DNA from 2 places in the Anaerobacillus sp. ABR4_321 genome. Region 2 is predicted to be linked to the other one. Evidence: riboswitches for the same ligand, from Rfam matches in the RefSeq annotation. Region 2 holds a riboswitch; the other holds the start of a gene.
The links. A riboswitch is a leader RNA that binds a small molecule or an ion and turns the genes downstream of it on or off. The one in region 2 is predicted to bind lysine.
Positions count from the first base shown of each region.

Region 1: linked by a shared signal. The riboswitch ahead of lysA (diaminopimelate decarboxylase) and the one ahead of ACXADT_RS07590 (Na+/H+ antiporter NhaC family protein) in region 2 are both predicted to bind lysine.

Region 1 is NZ_JBSWTK010000001.1:2,259,319-2,265,188, forward strand. It holds gene ACXADT_RS11685 (stage V sporulation protein AB) at 1-425, shown strand, start outside; gene spoVAC (stage V sporulation protein AC) at 426-878, shown strand; gene spoVAD (stage V sporulation protein AD) at 895-1,908, shown strand; gene spoVAE (stage V sporulation protein AE) at 1,908-2,258, shown strand; gene spoVAEA (stage V sporulation protein SpoVABEA) at 2,263-2,847, shown strand; gene ACXADT_RS11710 (spore germination protein) at 2,825-4,318, shown strand; lysine riboswitch at 4,365-4,548, shown strand; gene lysA (diaminopimelate decarboxylase) at 4,653-5,870, shown strand, end outside.
Region 2 is NZ_JBSWTK010000001.1:1,459,341-1,465,210, reverse strand. It holds gene ACXADT_RS07595 (sodium-dependent transporter) at 1-191, opposite strand, end outside; gene ACXADT_RS07590 (Na+/H+ antiporter NhaC family protein) at 424-1,995, opposite strand; lysine riboswitch at 2,112-2,292, opposite strand; gene yunB (sporulation protein YunB) at 2,369-3,139, opposite strand; gene ACXADT_RS07580 (YunC family protein) at 3,243-3,545, opposite strand; gene ACXADT_RS07575 (bifunctional metallophosphatase/5'-nucleotidase) at 3,620-5,008, opposite strand; gene ACXADT_RS07570 (sulfite exporter TauE/SafE family protein) at 5,024-5,845, opposite strand; gene ACXADT_RS07565 (DUF72 domain-containing protein) at 5,861-5,870, opposite strand, start outside.

The DNA.
Region 1 (5,870 bases), 800 kb from region 2:
ATGCGCAGATCATTTTGGTAATGATCATCGGTTTTGCTGAAGGAATTGCTGTAGGAGCTGGTTTAGTTGCATTTTTATCTGTTCTAGGGATTATCCCTCGTTTAACTCAAATAACAAAAACAAGGCATCTGATCAAGTTCTATGAGTGGGCAATCATCGTTGGGGCTGTTACAGCGAGCTGGCTATCATTAAGAAATCCAATCTTAGGGTTACCTAAGATCCTCATGGTGCCGGTTGGGCTTCTCGCAGGAATTTTTATAGGAATGCTTGCGGCAGCTCTAACAGAAGTCCTAAACGTGCTTCCAATTCTTACGAAACGAATTGGATTTATCGATAAAATCCTTTTATTATTGATGGCTATCGTATTAGGAAAGATCTTCGGTTCACTATTTCATTGGACAGTCTTTGTAGATGGAGGGTTTTAAATGTCGTTACACGACCAGGAACAATATTCGAAAAATATTAAGAATTATCATCCTAAAACACCTTATGTTTGGAATTCATTAAAAGCTTTTTTGGTGGGAGGCGCAATTTGTGCATTTGGTCAAGGGATTCAGAATTTCTACATGAGTGTATTCGATTTTTCTGAAAAAAATGCAGGAAACCCAACAGTTGCTACGCTTATCCTTATCTCAGCTTTACTTACTGGTTTTGGTGTATACGATAAGATAGGACAGTTTGCGGGTGCGGGTTCAGCTGTTCCTGTAACAGGTTTTGCGAATTCGATCACAAGTGCTGCTCTCGAACATAAAAGTGAAGGGATCGTTTTAGGGGTCGCAACGAACATGTTTAAGCTCGCTGGGTCTGTCATCGTTTTCGGGGTTGTTGCAGCTTATTTGGTAGGAATTGTCCGGCTAATTTTCAGAGCGTTGTTGTAAGTAAGGAGAGAGTCGAATGAAAATTGGAAAACAAACGTGGAAGTTCTCTAACGTATATGTACAATCTGTTGGCACAGCAGTTGGTCCTAAGGAGGCTGAAGGTCCTTTAGGTGAATGTTTCGATGTGACCTATGACAATCTTCATTGTAATGAGGAGAATTGGGAGTTAGCCGAAAGAAAGCTTCTGGAAGACTCGATTACGAACTGTTTAAGCAAAAAAGGTTTTTCTAAAGAAGATGTAGACATTTATGTGTCTGGAGATCTTTTAAATCAGATCGTAAGTGCGACCTATTCTGCAAGGGCACTACAAATTCCCTTCCTAGGTGTATTCGGGGCATGCTCGACCTCAATGGAATCCCTTGCAGTAGCATCCTCTTTAGTAGAGGGAGGTTTTGCGACATCTGCTGTAGCTGGGGTTAGTAGTCATAATGCGACTGCTGAAAGGCAGTTTCGGTACCCTACTGAATATGGAGGCCAAAAGCCAGGAACTGCAACCGCGACAGTAACAGGTGCAGGTGCCGTTTTAATCAGTACTGATGCTTCTGATATCAGAATTACTGCAGCGACAGTTGGAAGAGTGGTGGATTGGGGGGTGAAAGACCCATTCGATATGGGATCTGCGATGGCGCCTGCTGCAGCCGATACGATCGCTACACACTTTAAAGATCTTGATATTGAGCCGACTGAATACGATTTGATCGCTACTGGTGACTTATCAGCTGTCGGGTCACCAATCGTCAGAGACCTGCTGTTAGAAGATGGATATGACATCACCAATAACCACAATGACTGTGGATTGATGGTCTATCGCCCAGATCAAGAAGAAGTGTTTGCAGGAGGCAGTGGATGTGCGTGTTCTGCTGTTGTAACGTATGGGCATCTTATGGATCTATTGAAAAAAGGGCGCTACAACAAGATTTTAGTCGTTGCAACAGGGTGCCTTCATAGTCCCGTGATGGTTCAACAGAAAGAAAGCATGCCAGCCATTGCACATGCTGTAGTTTTTGAAAGAATAGGAAGTGGTCAATAATGGAATATTTCCTTGCATTTGCTGTCGGAGGAGCTATCTGTGTGATAGGTCAACTTTTATTAGACATTTTTAAATTAACACCTGCACACGTTATGTCGTCCTTCGTCGTCTCCGGTGCGATATTAGACGGATTTGGAATTTATGATAAGCTGATCGAATTTGCGGGGGCAGGAGCAACCGTTCCGATCACAAGCTTTGGTCATTCTTTGCTCCATGGAGCCATGCAAAAAGGTGAAGAACACGGCTTTATCGGCATTGGGATGGGGATTTTTCAATTAACTTCAGCTGGTATTTCGTCAGCGATCGTATTCGGTTTTATCGTTGCCATACTGTTTAAACCAAAGGGGTGAAGATATGAATACAAAGCGGAGGGTTATTTTTGTTACTGACGGTGATCTATATGCGCAACAGGCTATTGAAACAGTAGCCTCAGAACTTGGCGGAAGATGTATCAGTCAATCGGCTGGTAACCCTACCCCGCTTGCTGGATACGAAATCGTATCACTCATTTCTGAAACCCCTCATGACCCAGTGTTTGTCATGTTTGATGACAGTGGCTACCAAGGTGAAGGATACGGCGAACTTGCGATGCAGTATGTAGCTTCTGATGCGGATATCGAGGTTTTAGGAGCGATCGCTGTGGCATCGAGAACCCATTTTTCTGAATGGACGAAAGTGGATGTTTCCATCGACCGGTTTGGGGAGCTTACCCATTTTGGCGTCGATAAAAACGGGCTTCCTGATATGGAAATCGGGAGGATCGATGGAGACACGGTATCTATCCTTGATAAATTGGACCTTCCAATTGTTGTGGGAGTTGGTGATATTGGTAAGATGTCAGGTTATGATGATCCGTCAAAAGGGTCACCGATTACGAGGAAAGCGGTCCAAATTCTTCTAGAAAGGAGTGGAATAGATGAGTTCAACAACGAAGGATAAACAAAAAATCTTTAAAAAGATAAAAGAAAATGAAAAGTTCATGGAAAAGTCGATTGGTATTGGGAAGAGTTTCGACGTAGGCGTTCGGAAAATAAGAATATTAAACAAAGAAGTGTACTTTTACTACTGTACAGGACTTTGTGATACATCTATCATAGTAGAAATCATGCGTGAATTGATGTATACAGACGAACATCATCGTCTGACTGCGCAGTTTGAAAAAGTGATTCATAATCACTTGCCACATCAGCAAGTGTCGACAGTAACTACCTTTGATGAAGTCGTAGATCAAGTTCTCTCAGGGTTAATCGCTGTTTTTATGGAAGGCGAAGAACAGGCATACATTATTGACGTTCGTAAGTATCCTGGCAGAACACCACAAGAGCCCGATACAGAAAAGGTCATCCGCGGTTCGAGAGATGGGTACACAGAGAATATCATTGAAAATACAGCGTTAACACGTCGTAGAATACGTGATGGAAAACTTAGGAATGTGATCATGCAAGTTGGAGAACGTTCTAAAACAGATATTTGCATAACGTATATAGAGGATGTGGCAAATCCTAACCTAGTCGAAATCGTAACGAAAAAGTTAAAAGAGATCAATATCGATGGTCTACCGATGGCTGATAAAGCGATAGAAGAATTTTTGGTGCATCAAGCAGGGAATCCATTCCCTCTGGTGAGGTATACGGAAAGACCCGACGTTGCAGCGTCTCATTTATTAGAAGGTCATGTGCTGATCATCGTAGATACTTCACCGAGTGTCATCATCACGCCTACGACATTTTTCCATCACGTTCAGCATGCGGAAGAATACAGAGAAGCACCTCTAGCGGGAGCGTTTCTTAGATGGGTACGATTTGGTGGTATGCTTGCTGCATTGCTTCTTTTGCCACTATGGCTACTATTCGTATATGAACCGGAACTACTTCCAAAAACGATCGATTTCATCGGACCGAATGAGAAAACCAATGTTCCGATATTCGTTCAAATCGTACTAGCCGAACTCGGTATAGAGACTTTGAGGATGGCCGCCATCCATACTCCTACGCCACTTTCAACAGCTATGGGCTTAATCGCAGCGGTTCTAATTGGACAAATCGCCATCGACGTTGGTCTATTCGTACCAGAGGTCATTCTTTATGTGTCGATCGCGGCAATCGGTTCTTATGCGACCCCAAGCTATGAGCTTGCAATCGCAAACAAATTGATCAGGCTCTTATTATTGTTTCTCGTCTATTTCTTCCGAGTCCCAGGCTACATGATCGGCGTTACTTTGACGATATTGTTTTTAATAAGTTTACGCCCGCTCAATACACCGTATTTGTGGCCGTTCGTCCCATTTAACGCAAAGGCGTTCTTACAGATTCTAATCAGAGTCTCAGTGCCATTGACGAAGCTTAGACCGAGTATTACACAGCCTCAAAATAAAAAGAAGCAAGAGGACGAACCACTTGCTGAATCTTAAAAAGTGTGATAATTTAATTTTTAATAGAATAGACCTCATTGAATGTAATGGGGATAGAGGCGCAATGAGAATGAGTACGATATCTGAGCATATAATGGGTTGCGATGATGGTATCTGAAAGGTCGAATTGCCGAAGTGGAAGAAGGTCCATCCTTTTTCTGCTGGGCTGTAGTTGAATAAGCTGCAGACTGTCACTGTTATCTATACTGCAGTGGTGAGCTAATCCAACTCGTGGGGATACGGAGCAAAACAGCCAATGTATCTATAAGTTGGCTGTTTGTTTTTTTATGTAGTGGGAGCTCGCTTACTGAATAAAGCGAGAGGGGAGAATATCGTGCACTTATTTGGCACAGCAGAAATTTCAGAAAACGGTCACTATACAATCGGAGGGGTCGATACGTTTGAACTAGCGAAAACGTACGGCACAGCATTGTACGTCTATGATGTAGCACTGATTCGAGAGAAAGCAAGAGCCTTTAAAGAGGCTTTCGAGAAAAAGCAATTAAACTATCAGGTTGCGTATGCGAGTAAAGCATTCTCTTGTATTGCGATGATTCAACTAGCGGAAGAAGAAGGGTTGAGTCTTGATGTTGTCTCTGGAGGAGAATTATATACGGCTTTACAAGCAGGGTTTCCAGTCGACCGGATTCACTTTCATGGTAACAATAAAAGCGAAAGAGAAATAAGGATGGCTCTAAAAGCTGGGATTGGTTGTTTTGTGGTCGATAACTTTTATGAGCTTTCGTTACTCGAACAGCTAGCAGCAGAAGAAGAGGTTTCAACGAATGTGCTCTTAAGAATAACGCCTGGGATCGAAGCACACACACATGACTATATTCTTACGGGTCAAGAAGATTCAAAGTTTGGATTCGATTTACAGAGTGGTCAAGTAGAGCAAGCGATCGATACGGCGTTAAAAATGAGTAACATTCACCTGCTTGGCCTTCATTGCCATATCGGATCTCAAATATTTGAAACGACAGGATTTGTGATGGCGATCGACAAGATCTATAGTTACCTCCATCGCTGGAATGAAGCGTTTGGGTATGAGCCCCGGGTGCTGAATTTAGGTGGCGGGTTTGGTATTCGATACAACCACGAAGATCAACCGATCTCTCCTCAGAACTACATCGATGCCATGACGGATGCTGTAAAAAAGCAAATCGAGCATAGCAACATGTCGATGCCAGAAATCTGGATTGAACCTGGCCGCTCTCTTGTCGGTGAAGCTGGGTCTACATTGTACACCGTTGGCTCTCATAAAAATGTTCCGGAACTAAGGAATTACCTTGCTGTTGATGGGGGGATGAGTGACAATCTTCGTCCTGCTTTATATAACGCAAAGTATGAGGCATCGATCGTAAATCGAATGAATGAACCGAAAGATCACCTGTATTCAATCGCAGGAAAGTGCTGCGAATCCGGTGATATGTTGATTTGGGACTGTCAGCTTCAGCGCGCGATCGCAGGGGACGTGATGATTGTCTTTTCCACCGGAGCATATGGGTATTCGATGGCGAATAATTACAATCGACTACCAAAGCCAGCTGTT
Region 2 (5,870 bases):
ATCGTAAACTCCAAAATAAGAATCGGAATACCCGCAGTTATTAGTGCAAATAAATATGGTATAAAAAATGCCCCTCCACCGTTGTCATATGCAACGGCTGGAAACCTCCAAATGTTACCTAGTCCGATTGCAGAACCAACAGCTGCTAAGATAAAGCCAGCTCTCGTTCCCCACTGAGCTCTTTTTTCCACTAGTATTACCCCCTTAGACGTTGTAACCCTTCTCCTTGTTCTCCTCCTTCCAGAAAAAGGTTTAGATTTTTAATTAAATTCTGATTATTTTGTTTATAGTATATCTAGTACTATTGGCCATGTCAAAGCAATCTTTCAGATAATTTGTAAAATCACTTCGAAAATTAGCCAAAAACACCCCTTTTTTGTAGGATGACATAAAAAAAACAGGAGGATGGTCCCCCCTGTTCGATTATTCGTTAACGGCTTCAACCGTACGATTTTCGTATTTTGTTTTTAGTATATAGACAACAACCGCAAAAACTACTGCTGTTGCAAGCAGCCCAGCAATCGAGCTTCCTGTAAACCCAAGTACAAGATAGCCTACGAGCGCGATTCCAGCTACAGTCAGAGCATAAGGAAGCTGTGTCAACACATGGTCGATATGATGGCTTCCCGCGCCTGTAGAAGAAAGGATCGTTGTATCAGAAATCGGCGAGCAGTGATCTCCAAACACCGCTCCCGCTAGTACAGCGGCTAGTACAGGTAGCATATAGGTTGGGTCTGTCGCAGCAGCGATTTCTCCAGCAATCGGAAGCATAATACCGAATGTTCCCCATGATGTTCCAGTAGCAAATGCCATTACGCCTGCTAATAAGAACAAGATTGCTGGAAGAAAACCGATGGCTATATGCTGATCAACTAGACCAGCTAGATATTTACCTGTTCCAAGTGTTCCGATAATCTCGATCAACGTCCATGCAAAGAGAAGGATGTAAACTGCAGGAAGCATCGATTTGATTCCTTCAACGACACCTTTTCCAAACGCTGCTCCTCCCATGTTCTTAAAGAAGAAGAACACTAGAGACGTACCTAAACCGATCAAACCACCGTATAATAACGAAGCTGCAACATCTGTATTTTCAAAAATCGTTAACGGCGTTACGGCAGCATCCGTTCCACTCACTGCCTGAATACCTGTGATGATCATAAAGATGACCGTACCTGCGATCAGCATAATGATTGGCCAAGCAAGATCTGCTACTTTCCCCTTATCACTTTCAGGTAAGCCAGTTGTTTCCCCTGGTACAGCACCTTTTGAAGGGTCGAGTACTTCTCCTGTTTTTTGTGCACGGTTTTCATGAACTCTCATTGCCTTAAGGTTAATATCGAAATAGCTTACGAAGAAAACCATTCCAAGTGCGAAGATCGCATATAAATTCATAGGAATCATTTTTATGAAAGCTTCTAAAGCACCAACACCAACGATGCTATGTGTAGTAAGAATACCACCTATAATTGCAATAATATAAGCTCCCCAGCTAGAAATAGGGGAAATGATACACATCGGGGCAGCAGTTGAATCGATGATGTAAGAAAGCTTGGCTCTCGAAACTTTGTGCCTGTCTGTAATAGGACGACTAACATTCCCAACCGCTAGAGAATTGAAGTAATCATCGATAAAAATAATAACTCCAAAGACTGCAGTAACGATCTGAGCACCAGTTCGCGTTTTCACTCGTTTCATGGCCCACTCACCGAACGCTCGGCTACCACCTGAAATTGAAATAAATGCAGTCATCATGCCTAATAGAAGTAAGAAGAAAATAATATACATGTTCCAGGTATTTAACCCACCGTCAGAAATAAAAATGCCCTTCACAATCGTATAGATTTCTTTAATAGAACCACCAATACTCCAGTCGTTGATCATCAACGCACCAAGGATAATTCCCACCCCTAGTGAAGGCAATACCTTCCTGGTTGCCACTACCATCAATAATGCGATGAGCGGCGGAATAATCGAATAAATCGTATTTTCCATATTCACCATCCTTTTCAAGTTATGGTTCACTACTTTTGGATAAACAAAAAAACGGCCAATGAAAGGATATGGTCCTATCATTGCCCGTTTTGCGGTTACAATGTCAAGTGTCCATCCCGATCAGTAGTTCTCCATTATAAGTAAGCCTCATAATGACAGTTCGACATTTATTCAATGTCGCCCCAACAAAAATAATGTGACGATTATTTCTGCTTCGGCAGATCTCCCTTTCGATGCTGATCATAGATGTCATTCTCCCAACACGTACTTATGAGTATCTGCTCCTCTACCTCATCGTATAAGATAAGGAACATTATTTAGTTTAATACAATTCGTTATTATAGCTTAGTTCTAAGTGCTATGCAAACACAATTTATTCCATTCCTCCAATATCGATAGCCGGATCAGGCAATCCTGTACCAGATCCATTATTGTAGAAGTTCGGCACATCTCCCTTTATAAACGTTGCAATAACAGGAATATCCGTTGTGACGACATCTGAATCTGTAGCAAATGGAATAACGATTTTCACATGCACTTCGATATGGACGCGAATATCAACCCAAGTGTTGTTGATCCCTACTTGCTGAATGTTATGTTTGATATCAGACTTTACTTCTCCAATCGCTGTAAATCTCACAGGAACTTTTGGTCCAAAGTTCGCGAGTAACGTATTGTTAAACGCTTGCCCAATCGGAATGTTATGGATGATTCCTTTACTTAATGGTACATCTTCATCAACTTGAAGCTCGACCCCATTTTCCTCTGCCCAATAATCGATCGAGTTATCTTCAACGCTCTTTAAGAACTTTTGCACTTTATCTGTCGATTGAGCAAGTACTTTATTTACAGCGCTTTGGTTAATTTGGACGATATCTACTTGGTTAACCGTTTCTTTTTTGATCAGCTCTTCTGTGCTATCTGCTTCTTCAACGATTTTTTTGTTGATGGCCTGGTTAATCGCGAGTGTTGCGATTCGGTTCGTTTCTGTTCTAGCTATTTCGATAAGAGTAGGCTTAATACCTTTTTCAACGATCCATAGTCCTTGAACTGTCATAAAAATAAATAGAATGAACGAGATAACAAACACATATCGAAAAGGAAGCGGACCTTTTCGAATGAACCTTCTTCGAGTTCGGAACAAGCCAATATCCTCCCTTCTCCTCAACATGTATATGCGAAGAAGGAAAGAAGTATGGACATATTTTCCCTAAAGAAAAACCACAGCCCGCAAGCTGTGGTTTTTCTTATAACATTTTGAGCATCGCATCTCTTCCGATGGTTCCTACTTTGATGCCCCTTGCCTCTGCTTCAAGCGTTACAGATTCAAGTGGTGCTTCTAGCAGCTGTTCGATAGACCTTACACCAACAGCTCTGCCTGCAATGATTTTGCGATCACTTAACTTTTCATTAAGTAACGCAATATCCAGTGCTCCACACATGATGTAGCCATTTTCATTTGTAACAGCAAGAAAATTGGTCTTAGGTAGTTTCATGCTAATCGCTGTAAATGGATGACCATCGATCATGATAGGTGTAACATTGATCACGTATCCTCCGCCTCCTGACTCACAAGTTGTCATTCTATTTATATGAGCGCGGAGGCATGTTTGACAATCAAAGATTAATATCTGTTCTCAAGTCTAAATGCAAGAAGATCCCGAAGCATTTCTGGTAAGTAGTACTTCTTCTTAGCGTGCTTCATCTGCGGATAAAATTTTCCGAAGGTGAACATATCCGCCGTAGCCACTGAATATTCTTTTTCTGGAGATAGCTGATGACCGTTATGGAGAATTTCTGTTACGTGATGAAGACCATCATCCATTACGACTGTTTTCACTTCGAGTCCATCAAAAGCCATGATACCCATGACTTCTCCTCTGAAACCTAATCCTTTAAACGTTAAATGCACGAGTTCGTCAGACATTGCATATGCGACGATCTCACGTAATTCACTTCCTTTTAGAATAACTTTACATGGATTGACTGGGTGTGGACATATACGATGAAGGTCTTCTCTCGACACCTTCCCTTCACTTAATCCATCAAGTAGCATACCCGAATTGATCATTCCAATATCAGCATTGCACCATTCTCTAAGAGCAGCAGAGAGCTCGTCAGGAAGGACAGAGCGCCTGAACCACTCTGCTTCTAGAGGTTGTTCGAGGCGGCACACGACCTCGTCTAATAAGTTTTGTGCATTCGCTCCTAATCGATCTAGCTGTTCCTTTGTCGCTTGATCTTCTTTATGATCACGCACAGAAATCGCATAAGCTTCTGCCTCAACTAATTTGCACTGTTCAGTATCATAGTTCAGGACGACTTCTCCTACATAATTTCCATTCTTACCTGCTTGAGTAATCAACGTTCCATTTACATTCATTCCATGCTTAAGAACGTGATGGGTATGAGAGCCGATGATCACATCGATTCCTTCAATATCCGTTGCAATCTGCTCGTCGTTCCCAAGTCCCATATGTGACATCAACACGACTACATCAGCTTTCGAACGTACTTCATCAACCACCTTTTGCAGCATTTCCCATGGTGATTGTATCGACCAGCCGAGGAGACTATAGAATTGTTCATATGGAATCGTTATCCCGATTAGTCCGACCTTAACGCCATCTTTCTCATCGATCGCGTACGGAACTGCCCAGGCAGGTCTTGCTCCATCAGAGTGAAACAAGTTCGACACGATGACTTGAAAATTGGCATCAGTGTATAGCTCTTCCAATTCTTGCTTTGAAAATGTGATTCCCTCGTTATTTCCGATCGTCGCATAATCATATTTAAGTTCATTTAATAAATGTACATTTCCCTTACCTGAGGTCCCCTCAGTAATCGGGTGAACTTTATCCGCGTGATCACCAAGATCTAACAATAAGTAGTGATCATGATGATAATCATGAATTCTTTTTCTATCTTTTATATAGCCAGCCACCTTAGACCAATTTTCAAAGTGACTATGAAGATCGTTCGTATAATATAAATGTACCTTTTTTGAAGTCAAGACACTCTTCCTTTCTTAACCCGTCATTCCCTGCCAGACCAATCGTATCCCGACGAGAATTAACATCCACCTTAAAATAACGACAATCGTATTATCTGACAGTTTCTGATTAATGAAAGAGCCACATTTTGCCCCAATCCATGCGCCTGGAACTAATCCAATCAATAAAAATCCTGCGATATTCCCAAGGGCTAAATGCGTCATCGTACCGATTATACTCGACAGAAATATCATAAACATCGATGTTGCAACTGCAATAGAGGTTGGAAATCCGAATAATAAAATCATGGCAGGAACCATCAACGACCCACCGCCGATACCAAAAAGCCCTGATAGAATCCCAACGATAAACGAAACAACTAAGGCAGCTATCACTGAAAACCGATATTCACTAGCGTTCCCATCCAAATCAGTAATCGATCGCGAAAAACGTCCATCTAACTTCAATGGTCGCAAACGTCCCCTTACCATTAATAATATGGAAACAAGCACCATAAATACCCCGAAATATACAGAAAATTGATCGACGGCGATAAATTTGTTTAACCAAGCTCCTGCAATTGCACCAGGACCGCTTCCAAGAAAGAACAACCCACCGCTTTTATAATCGACTGTCTTTTTCTTCATATAGGACAATGTTGACGATAATCCAATAGCTACCAATACGACGATCGAGCTACCTACGATAAGCTGTGGAGATAACTCAGGTAGCCAATTCGTATACTGATCTATGATCAAAAGCCCAGGAACGATGATGATCCCTCCACCAAGACCAACCAAACTTCCAATCGTACCTGCAGCTAATCCGATAAAGAATAATAAGACCCAAGTTAACATGAAAAGAACTCCTTATTAGTCGAAA